Regions from separate parts of the Cronobacter condimenti 1330 genome, predicted to be linked through region 1. Evidence: predicted binding sites of a transcription regulator. Region 1 holds the regulator's gene; the other holds the start of a gene.

What was found. The regulator CRP, encoded in region 1, controls carbon source genes, mostly activating them, when cyclic AMP is high. The targets are predictions, from matches to a motif close to ATGTGANNNNNNTCACAT.
Region 2: epd (erythrose-4-phosphate dehydrogenase) is a predicted target of CRP. The motif match lies at 2,269-2,286, and genes of this name have one in related genera.

Annotation. Positions count from the first base shown of each region.
Region 1 is NZ_CP012264.1:3,986,889-3,992,113, reverse strand. Features, by position in the region: gene AFK62_RS18385 (YccS/YhfK family putative transporter) at 1-1,267, opposite strand, end outside; gene crp (cAMP-activated global transcriptional regulator CRP) at 1,333-1,965, opposite strand; gene AFK62_RS18375 (OsmC family protein) at 2,275-2,679, shown strand; gene AFK62_RS18370 (phosphoribulokinase) at 2,766-3,635, opposite strand; gene AFK62_RS18365 (YheU family protein) at 3,684-3,902, opposite strand; gene AFK62_RS18360 (hydrolase) at 3,903-4,919, opposite strand; gene AFK62_RS18355 (NUDIX hydrolase) at 4,993-5,225, opposite strand, start outside.
Region 2 is NZ_CP012264.1:3,557,921-3,563,145, reverse strand. Features, by position in the region: gene tkt (transketolase) at 1-947, shown strand, start outside; gene AFK62_RS16235 (ADP-ribosylglycohydrolase family protein) at 1,000-2,127, opposite strand; gene epd (erythrose-4-phosphate dehydrogenase) at 2,479-3,498, shown strand; gene pgk (phosphoglycerate kinase) at 3,574-4,737, shown strand; gene fbaA (class II fructose-bisphosphate aldolase) at 4,834-5,225, shown strand, end outside.

The DNA.
Region 1 (5,225 bases):
TCAACCCCGCCAGCGTCCCGCCCGCACGATGCAGAATGCGCACGCGCGTCGCGCCATAGCCGTTTTGCGTCACGAACAGAACCGTCATCAGGATCCAGTAGGGTTTTGGCAGCTGAAACACGCTCGCCAGCAGACCGGCCGCCGCCAGCATTACGCCCAGTCGCGCCGAAGTGCGTAGCGCGGCGGATTTGAGCGACAAATAGCTTTTCAGGGCAGGTAACAGCGGCAAACGTCGCTGGCCGCTGTCCATCATGTCGCGGGCATAAAGCGGACGCTGGGTGCGCAGCACGCGTGCGATACGGCTGAAGTGATATTCGCAGAACTGTCCGACGGGGTTATCCGGGTGCTGGCGGGCGATTTTCGCCAGCGCCGCGACCTGTTTATCCATTGAAAAGCGGTGCGAATAGCGGTGATAAAGAATGTCGTCTGAGAGCGTGCGAAGACGCGTGGCCACGGTCTGGGCTGTCCAGCGCAGCACTTCTTCGGCGTGGCTGCGCTCCACCAGTTTTTGTACTTCGCCTGGCTGATGCAGCGAGACCGAAATATGCTCCTGAAGATCGAGCGCCACCTGAAACGAGCGCAGCAGGCGCTTGTAACCGTTCTGCCGGGTAGCTGCCAGCATCTGCAACTGCTGATAACACTGGCTTATCTGATCCACCACTTTTTGCTGATGCACCAGCAGCGGCGGTAGCGCCTGTTCCGGGTCGGTGTGGCGCGTCAGCAGACTGTATTTTGCTTCGCAGTAGTCGGCGAGGCTTTTATAAATCAGGCTTAGCGACTCACGCAGCGGCTGCTCGCGCCACAGCCAGAACCAGAAGCCGTTGAACGCGCCGTACCAGAGCGTGCCAAGGATATAGAGCAGCATCGGCTGCCAGACGGGCATATTCCCGGCGAGACTTAGGGTGAAAATGGCGGCGATGAGCGACGCGGGCAGCAGGCGCGCGTGAAGCGGGCTGATTTCCGCCGTGACGCCAAGCAACAGCGCCAGCATCAGCAAAATAAGCGGCAGCGGCACCGCCTGTAGCAGCAGAAACTGTACCGCAAGACTACTAAGCGCGAAGAGCGAGGCGCCGATGATAAGGCGTTTGAAAAAACGTTTATGCGGGGTGTCGAGACCAGCGATGTTGCAGCAGGCGGGCACCAGTGAGAAGAGTAATCCCTGTTGTAAGTGGCCCAGCATCAACCCGACCGCCACCGGCAGGCTTAAGATCAGTGTTTGCCGCAAAGCGTAATTGATTTCAGGGTGATAGATAAGACGACGCCACATAGGGGAGAAGTATAGAAACAAAAACGGCGTGTTACCGAAGCGACACGCCGTTTTTTTCAGGAACCTTAGCGGGTTCCGTAAACCACGATAGTTTTCCCGTGCGCGGAGATCAGGTTCTGATCTTCAAGCATTTTCAGGATACGGCCCACGGTTTCGCGGGAGCAGCCCACGATCTGACCGATTTCCTGACGGGTGATTTTGATCTGCATGCCGTCCGGATGGGTCATGGCGTCCGGCTGTTTTGCGAGATTCAGCAGCGTCTGCGCGATGCGGCCTGTCACGTCGAGGAACGCCAGGTTACCGACTTTTTCAGAGGTGACCTGCAGACGACGCGCCATCTGTGAGGAGAGACGCATCAGAATATCCGGGTTTACCTGAATCAGCTGACGGAATTTTTTATAAGAGATCTCAGCCACTTCACAGGCAGTTTTAGCGCGAACCCAGGCGCTGCGTTCCTGACCTTCCTCGAACAAACCCAGTTCGCCGATGAAGTCTCCCTGATTCAGGTACGAGAGGATCATCTCCTTGCCCTCTTCATCTTTGATCAACACTGCCACTGAGCCTTTGACGATGTAATACAGCGTCTCCGCTTTTTCACCCTGGTGAATCAGCGTGCTCTTAGATGGATATTTATGAATGTGGCAATGAGACAAGAACCATTCAAGAGTCGGGTCTGTTTGCGGTTTGCCAAGCACCATGCGCGGTTATCCTCTGTTTTAAACTGGCTCCAAAGACAGGGCGCGTAACCCCTGTCTGGCTTTGCAATCATCATCTTCCCGCGTCCAGGGAAGTTGGCTGTCCGTGGACGTCGCAGCCGATAAATTGTCTTCTCCTCTGCATACATGCGTAACATCAATGTATCGCCGCTGCATCCAGACTGTTTTAGCATAGCTTTTATCAGGTGTCTCCTGTTGTCTCGTTTCAGCTTGACGCAGGTCGCCTTCCATTGCCTCTGACGACGCGCCCGCGTAATCTGTCAGGAAAATGAATGCCCTGGAGTGATAATCATGCATGCACGAGTGAAATGGGTGGAAGGCTTAACCTTCCTGGGTGAGTCCGCATCCGGCCACCAGATTCTGATGGACGGCAACTCCGGCGACAAAGCGCCGAGCCCGATGGAAATGGTGCTGATGGCCGCTGGCGGTTGCAGCGCGATTGACGTGGTTTCTATTCTGCAAAAAGGCCGTCACGACGTGACCGATTGTGAAGTGAAGCTGACCTCTGAGCGTCGCGAAGAAGCGCCGCGTCTGTTCACACATATCAATCTGCATTTCGTGGTGACGGGCAAGGCCCTGAAAGAGGCGGCGGTCGCGCGTGCGGTGGATCTGTCGGCGGAGAAATATTGCTCGGTCGCGTTGATGCTCGGTAAAGGCGTAGATATCACGCACTCTTACGAAGTTATCGAAGGGTAATGGCGCGGCGGGCGGCGCTTCGCTGACCCGTTCACACGCTAACTGTCTTTGTAGGCCCGGTAAGCGCAGCGCCACCGGGCATGATCTCAGTCGATCTGCTTGCCTTCCATCAGTCGTTGCACCAGCGGCAACATAATTAACTCCATCGCCAGCCCCATTTTCCCGCCCGGCACCACTAGCGTATTGATGTGGGAAATAAACGAACCCTGCAGCATCGCAAGCAGCCACGGGTAGTCAATATTATCCAGATTACGGAAATGGATGACGACGAAGCTTTCATCAAGCGACGGGATGCCTTTGGCGGCAAACGGGTTGGACGTATCCACTGTCGGCACGCGCTGGAAGTTGATATGCGTACGAGAGAACTGTGGCGTGATGTAGTTGATGTAATCCTCCATCGAACGCACGACAGAGTCCATCACCGCCTCGCGGGAATGGCCGCGCTCGCTGGTATCGCGGATCATCTTTTGTATCCACTCCAGGTTGACGATAGGCACCACGCCCACCAGCAAATCCACATGTTTCGCCACGTCGTTTTGCGGAGTTACCACGCCGCCATGTAGCCCTTCGTAGAACAACACGTCTGTCGGTTCCGGCAGCGGTTGCCACGGCGTAAACGTGCCTGGCACCTGATTCCACGGCACTGCCTCATCGTAGGTGTGCAGGTATTTGCGCGACTGCCCTGTACCGGTCAGGCCGTACTCGACAAAAGTTTGCTCCAGCAGGCCGAAGTCGTTCGCTTCCGGGCCGAAATAGCTAATGTGACGGCCCAGATCGCGCGCTTTACGGATAGCCATGTCCATTTCGGGGCGCGTGTAGCGATGGAAGCTATCGCCTTCGACCTCGGCGGCGCGCAGGTTTAATTGTGCAAAGATTTTACGAAACGCGAGGCTGGTAGTGGTGGTTCCCGCGCCGCTGGAGCCCGTGACAGCGATGACCGGATGTTTGGCAGACATAGCGAGACAACTCCCTGAAGCGGCGGGGCAAGGCTCCGCCTGGCAAGATTAACCGCGAAACTGCGAGCGCGGCATGATATTGACCGTTTCGTGCAGTTCGGACCACACCAGAACGGCTTCGCCGCTTTGCAACTGACGCCGCACATCGGCGACCTTTTGCTCAAGCGAGCGTTCATGTTCACCATAATCGGTGCCTTCGCGCAAGACGAAGGCTTCAATCAGGCGATCCAGCGTCTCAGGGTCGACTTCTTGCCAGGGAATGATCATTTATCGGTCCAGATAAGGGGTTAACCAGTCAGGAATGCGCTGTTCCAGCCACATTTTCGGCTGGCGCAGCGTGCCGCCGACGAAACCCACGTGACCGCCATGTTCCGTCAGCTGATATTCAATATTAGCAGGCAGCGTGGTGATATCGGGGATCACGTGATGATCCATAAACGGGTCATCTTTGGCGTGAATGATAAGCGTCGGACGCGTGATAGCAGTGAGCCGCGGCAGGGCGCTGCACTGGCGATAGTAATCCACTGCGTCGGTAAAACCGTGGATTTTCGACGTGATCAAATCGTCAAAGTCACGCAGGCGTCGCAGGCGTTTAAGCTGGGTCAGATCAACCGGCAGCGTGCCGGGCCAGGCTTTCAGCTTGCGAGTGGCGTTGGCTTTCAACAGATTCAGCAAGTAGAACTGATAGACGCGCGAAAAGCCTTTTTCCATATGGTTGCAGCAGTGTTCCAGCATAAACGGTGCGGAGACAATCACGCCTGCATTCAGCGGAAACGCGGCGTCTATCTCGGCCATCAGGCAACCGAGCATATTGCCGCCGAGCGAATAGCCTACGGCCGCCGTCGGCATGGTGCCGTAGCGCTCATCCAGCCAGCGCAGGAAAAAAGTGCCGTCTTCGGTTTCGCCCGAGTGATAGATACGCCCCAATTTGTTCGGCACGCCGCTACAGCCGCGGAAATGCATCACTACGCCAAGCCAGCCGCGCTGTTTCGCCGCATGAATAAGCCCATGGGCGTATGGGCTGTGCAGGCTGCCTTCCAGTCCGTGGAACACGACCAGACGCGGTTTATGGCGCGCCTGGTCCGGGTTTTCGCTAAAGGCCAGATCGACAAAATCGCCGTCCGGCAGCTCCAGCCGCTGCCAGTGCGGCTCAAACTGCAGGCGACGGCGCAGCACGCGCGGCAGCATGGTTTGCAGGTGTGGATTGCTTACCCCCGGCATCGGCTGAAAATGTGAGGAATCGGTGTTCAGTGCAGGGAGTTCTGCGGGCGTAATGTCGGTCATGGCACACTGTCTTTTATTAGTTCGCTAACTACTATAACGATTGTTATTCATTTTGTTGATGCTTTGGTGCGGATCACTCGGCCAGTAAATTGCGCGAGAACAGATGAATATCGGCATCCGGTTTACGCCGCCAGAGACGGGCCTTACGCGCGCCGGTGGCGATACTCTCGCCCGTTTCTTCAAACATTCCCGACGCTTCAAAACGACGAATCAAGCTTTTGCGCTGGATGGGCTGGCCGAGAATGATCTCCGTCGCCTCCTGAAGCTGGCTTAGGGTAAAGCATTCTGGCAGGCAGTATACCGGCA
Region 2 (5,225 bases), 430 kb from region 1:
AGGCAAACCCGGCGAAAATCGCCAGCCGTAAAGCGTCTCAGAATGCCATCGAAGCTTTCGGCAAACTGCTGCCGGAATTCCTGGGCGGCTCTGCTGACCTCGCCCCGAGCAACCTGACTATCTGGTCTGGTTCTAAAGCTATTAATGAAGATGCTGCGGGCAACTACATTCATTACGGCGTGCGCGAATTCGGTATGACCGCTATCGCGAACGGTATTGCGCTGCACGGCGGTTTCCTGCCATACACCTCGACTTTCCTGATGTTCGTGGAATATGCCCGTAACGCAGTACGTATGGCGGCGCTGATGAAACAGCGTCAGGTGATGGTTTATACCCACGACTCGATCGGTCTTGGCGAAGATGGCCCGACTCACCAGCCTGTTGAACAGCTGGCGGCCCTGCGCGTGACCCCGAACATGAGCACATGGCGTCCGTGTGACCAGGTAGAATCTGCCGTGGCGTGGAAATACGCTGTTGAGCGTCACGATGGCCCGACCGCGCTGATTTTCTCCCGTCAGAACCTGGCGCAGCAGCCGCGTAGCGAGCAGCAACTGGCGGATATCGCCCGTGGCGCGTACGTTCTGAAAGATTGCGACGGCCAGCCGCAGCTGATCTTCATCGCGACCGGTTCAGAAGTTGAACTGGCGGTTGCCGCAGCCGATAAACTGGCAGCGGAAGGCGTGAAAGCCCGCGTGGTCTCTATGCCGTCCACCGACGTGTTCGACAAACAGGATGCGGCATACCGCGAAGCCGTGTTGCCGAAAGCGGTGAGCGCGCGCGTAGCGATTGAAGCGGGTATCGCTGATTACTGGTTCAAATATGTTGGCCTGAACGGCGCGGTAGTGGGCATGACCACCTTCGGGGAATCGGCCCCGGCTGAGCAGCTGTTTGAAGAGTTCGGCTTTACCGTAGATAACGTAGTAAGCCAGGCGAAAGCGATTCTGTAATCGTTCGCCACTGATGAAAACGGGAGGCCACTGGCCTCCCTTTTTTTTGGTCTCAGTCGCCCGGATATTTTTCGCGTAACGCACGGGCAGTCGGCGTGTCGTCATAGTCTGAAATCTGCCAGTCGCGGTACGCCAGCAGATCGTCTGCCATTTCCTGAATCACCGCGTTGAGTTCAAGCCGCGTCTGCCAGTGCTCGGGAATTGCCGTCAGGCCATACATCGCGCCCAGCAGATTGCCGGCAATCGCGCCAGTGGAATCGGAATCGCCGCTGTGATTCACCGCCATCAAGACGCCCTCTTCAAACGAGCGGGCGCGCAGCGCGCAATAAACCGCGATGGCGAGCGCTTCTTCCGCGACCCAGCCTTCGCCGAGTGCGCTAACAGGCTCTTCAGCTGAGCGCGGCGAACCGGCAAGCTCGCGGGCACGTTCAAGCACACGCCGCGTTTCGTCATGGCCGGGTGCACGGACTAACAATGCGACTGCACCATCCAGGGCTGTCTCCAGCGGTACGTCCTTAACGAGCTGGAAAATCAATGCCGCCAGCACACCGCCGGTAAGATACCCGGTCGGATGACCGTGCGTGAGTGCCGCAAGCTGGCAGCCGGTATCAAACGCGGCCTGCAGGCCATCTTGTTCAGGGTATCGCACATAAAACAGGCCTACTGGCCCTACGCGCATCACACCGCCGCACCCTTTGCTATGGTTACGGGCAGGCTCCCCGAAAGCACGCATTTCGCGCAGCGCGGTGAGGCAAGTCGCACCCGGCGCGCGTGGATGGAAGAGGGCCTCGTGGCGGATTAGCCAGCCAGAAAGCGAGGCCGTATCCAGCAGATCGTGTCGGTTGCGCTCGCCCTGCGTCAGTAGCCAGCGCAAATAAGCATGGGCAGTGACGGACGTGAACGCCGGGCCGATGCCGCGCACAGACGCGCGTGTCCACGCTCGTAGTAACCCTTCGGCGGTAAACAATGTCATCTGGGTATCGTCGGTGATTTTACCTTTTCCGCCCCAGGCGTGTTCGTAATCCTTTACGCCTGGCGCGCCGTAGCGCGTGATAATTTCCGACAGGCTCAAAAATTCAACCGGACCGCCAAGCGCATCCCCCACCGCGCCGCCGAGCAGGCAGCCGCGAAAACGTGCGCGTAGATTCGGTACGTTTTCGTACTGTTCTGGATACGTCATCTTTTTCCCTTTGTTAACGTGAAGCGATGCCCATTTCAGGAAGAGGGCATGCTGCGTAACCCTTACTTTCTCGCAGGATGCGTACTTTTTCATCCGTTATCGAAAATCAAACGTGTAACTATGGAATTTATTCCGGAAAAAATGTGATGCAGGTCAGAAGTTGGTTTCATTTCGCTGCGTTATCATTCCTTTTATTCCATGTTTCGCTTATTCTTGCTGAAGCGTTTCAGTCGAATGATTGTTCGACAATCCATCAAACGGTTGTAGTTTGTGACGGGCGAGGATTCCCCTGGAAAGGCGGCTGCATTACTCTGTCGGCCTCTTCATAACCGGGATTCTGGCAGGAGATATATGACCTTACGCGTAGCGATTAATGGCTTCGGTCGCATCGGGCGCAACGTAGTTCGTGCGTTGTATGAGTCCGGCCGTCGCGCGGAAATCAGTGTGGTCGCCATTAATGAACTGGCCGACGCAGCGGGCATCGCGCATTTACTGAAGTATGACACGAGTCATGGCCGCTTCGCGTGGGATGTTCGCCAGGAAGGAGAGCAGCTCTGGATTGGCAATGATGTGATCCGTCTGCTGCATGAGCCTGAGATCCCAGCGCTCCCCTGGAAAGCGCTGAATGTCGACGTTGTGCTTGATTGCACCGGGGTGTATGGCAGCCGCGCCGATGGCATCGCCCATCTGGAAGCGGGCGCACGAAAGGTCCTTTTCTCACATCCTGGCGGCAATGACCTCGACGCAACGGTTGTTTACGGCGTCAACGAAGATGCGCTGCGCGCGGAGCATCGAATCATTTCTAACGCCTCCTGCACGACCAACTGCATTATTCCCATCATTAAGCTGCTTGACGACGCGTTCGGGATTGAATCCGGCACCGTGACGACCATTCATTCTGCAATGCACGATCAACAGGTTATCGATGCCTATCATCCGGATTTGCGCCGCACACGGGCGGCGAGTCAGTCCATCATTCCGGTCGATACTAAGCTTGCAGCGGGTATAACGCGTATTTTTCCTAAATTTCATGACCGTTTTGAGGCTATTGCCGTGCGCGTGCCTACTATTAACGTGACGGCGATTGATTTAAGCGTGACGGTGCAAAAAGCAGTAAAAGCCCATGAAGTCAACCTGTTGCTGCAAAAAGCGGCACAGGGTGCATTTCATGGTATAGTTGACTATACGGAATTACCGTTGGTCTCAACAGATTTTAACCACGATCCACACAGCGCCATTGTGGACGGCACCCAAACAAGGGTGAGTGGAGCGCACCTGATTAAAACGCTGGTCTGGTGCGATAACGAATGGGGCTTCGCTAACCGGATGCTCGACACCACGTTAGCGATGGCAGCTATTGGTTTCAGGTAAGGTGTCCTGCGTTACTGCTTTCGGGCTGTACATAGGGCATCTGCAAAACTTTAAGAATCAACGAGAGGATTCACCATGTCTGTAATTAAGATGACCGATCTGGATCTGGCAGGTAAACGCGTTCTGATCCGTGCCGATCTCAACGTTCCGGTAAAAGAGGGTAAAGTTACCTCTGATGCGCGTATCCGCGCGTCTCTGCCGACCATCGAACTGGCTCTGAAACAGGGCGCTAAAGTGATGGTGACCTCCCACCTGGGTCGCCCGACCGAAGGCGAATACAACGAAGAATTCTCTCTGCTGCCGGTAGTGAACTACCTGAAAGACAAACTGAACGCGCCGGTTCGTCTGGCGAAAGATTACCTCGACGGCGTTGAAGTTGCTGAAGGCGAGTTGGTGGTTCTGGAAAACGTTCGCTTTAACAAAGGCGAGAAGAAAGACGACGAAACGCTGTCCAAAAAATACGCCGCGCTGTGTGACGTATTTGTCATGGATGCGTTTGGTACCGCGCACCGCGCGCAGGCATCCACCCATGGCGTAGGTAAATTCGCTGATGTGGCATGCGCAGGCCCGCTGCTGGCAGAAGAACTGGACGCGCTGGGTAAAGCGCTGAAAGAGCCGGCTCGACCGATGGTCGCCATCGTTGGTGGTTCTAAAGTTTCTACCAAACTGACCGTGCTGGATTCCCTGTCTAAAATCGCTGACCAGCTGATCGTCGGCGGCGGCATCGCTAACACCTTCGTTGCAGCCCAGGGCCACAACGTGGGTAAATCCCTGTACGAAGCCGATCTGGTTGATGAAGCTAAGCGTCTGCTGACCACCTGCGATATCCCGGTCCCGACTGATGTTCGCGTGGCGACTGAGTTCTCTGAAACCGCGCCGGCTACCCTGAAATCTGTTTCTGATATCAAAGACGAAGAGCAGATTCTGGATATGGGTGACGTTTCCGCTGAAAAACTGGCTGAAATCCTGAAAAACGCCAAAACTATTCTGTGGAACGGCCCGGTTGGTGTGTTCGAATTCCCGAACTTCCGCAAAGGTACTGAAATTGTGGCTCGCGCCATCGCAGAAAGCGACGCATTCTCCATCGCGGGCGGCGGCGACACTCTGGCCGCTATCGACATGTTCGGCATCGCCGACAAGATCTCCTACATCTCCACTGGCGGCGGCGCGTTCCTCGAATTCGTGGAAGGCAAAGTATTGCCGGCAGTTGCGATGCTCGAAGAGCGCGCAAAGCAGTAATTTAAGCAGGCGGGGTTTCCCGCCTCTTTTTCAGCGTGCCTGAAAGCTCGCTTACCCTTTTCAACGGTCGAAGATACACATACAGGACAACGAAACATGTCTAAAATTTTTGATTTCGTCAAACCGGGCGTCGTGACTGGCGACGACGTACAGAAAGTATTCCAGGTAGCTAAAGAAAACCATTTCGCGCTGCCGGCAGTTAACTGCGTGGGTACCGATTCCATCAACGCCGTACTGGAAACCGCTGCGAAAGTAAAAGCGCCGGTTATCGTTCAGTTCTCTAACGGCGGTGCCGCGTTTATCGCAGGCAAAGGCTTTAAAGGCGAAGGCCAGCAGGCGGCTATTCTGGGTGCTATTTCTGGCGCGCACCACGTTCACCAGATGGCTGAACACTATGGCGTGCCGGTTATTCTGCACACTGACCACTGCGCGAAGAAACTGCTGCCGTGGATCGACGGTCTTCTGGACGCGGGTGAAAAACACTTTGC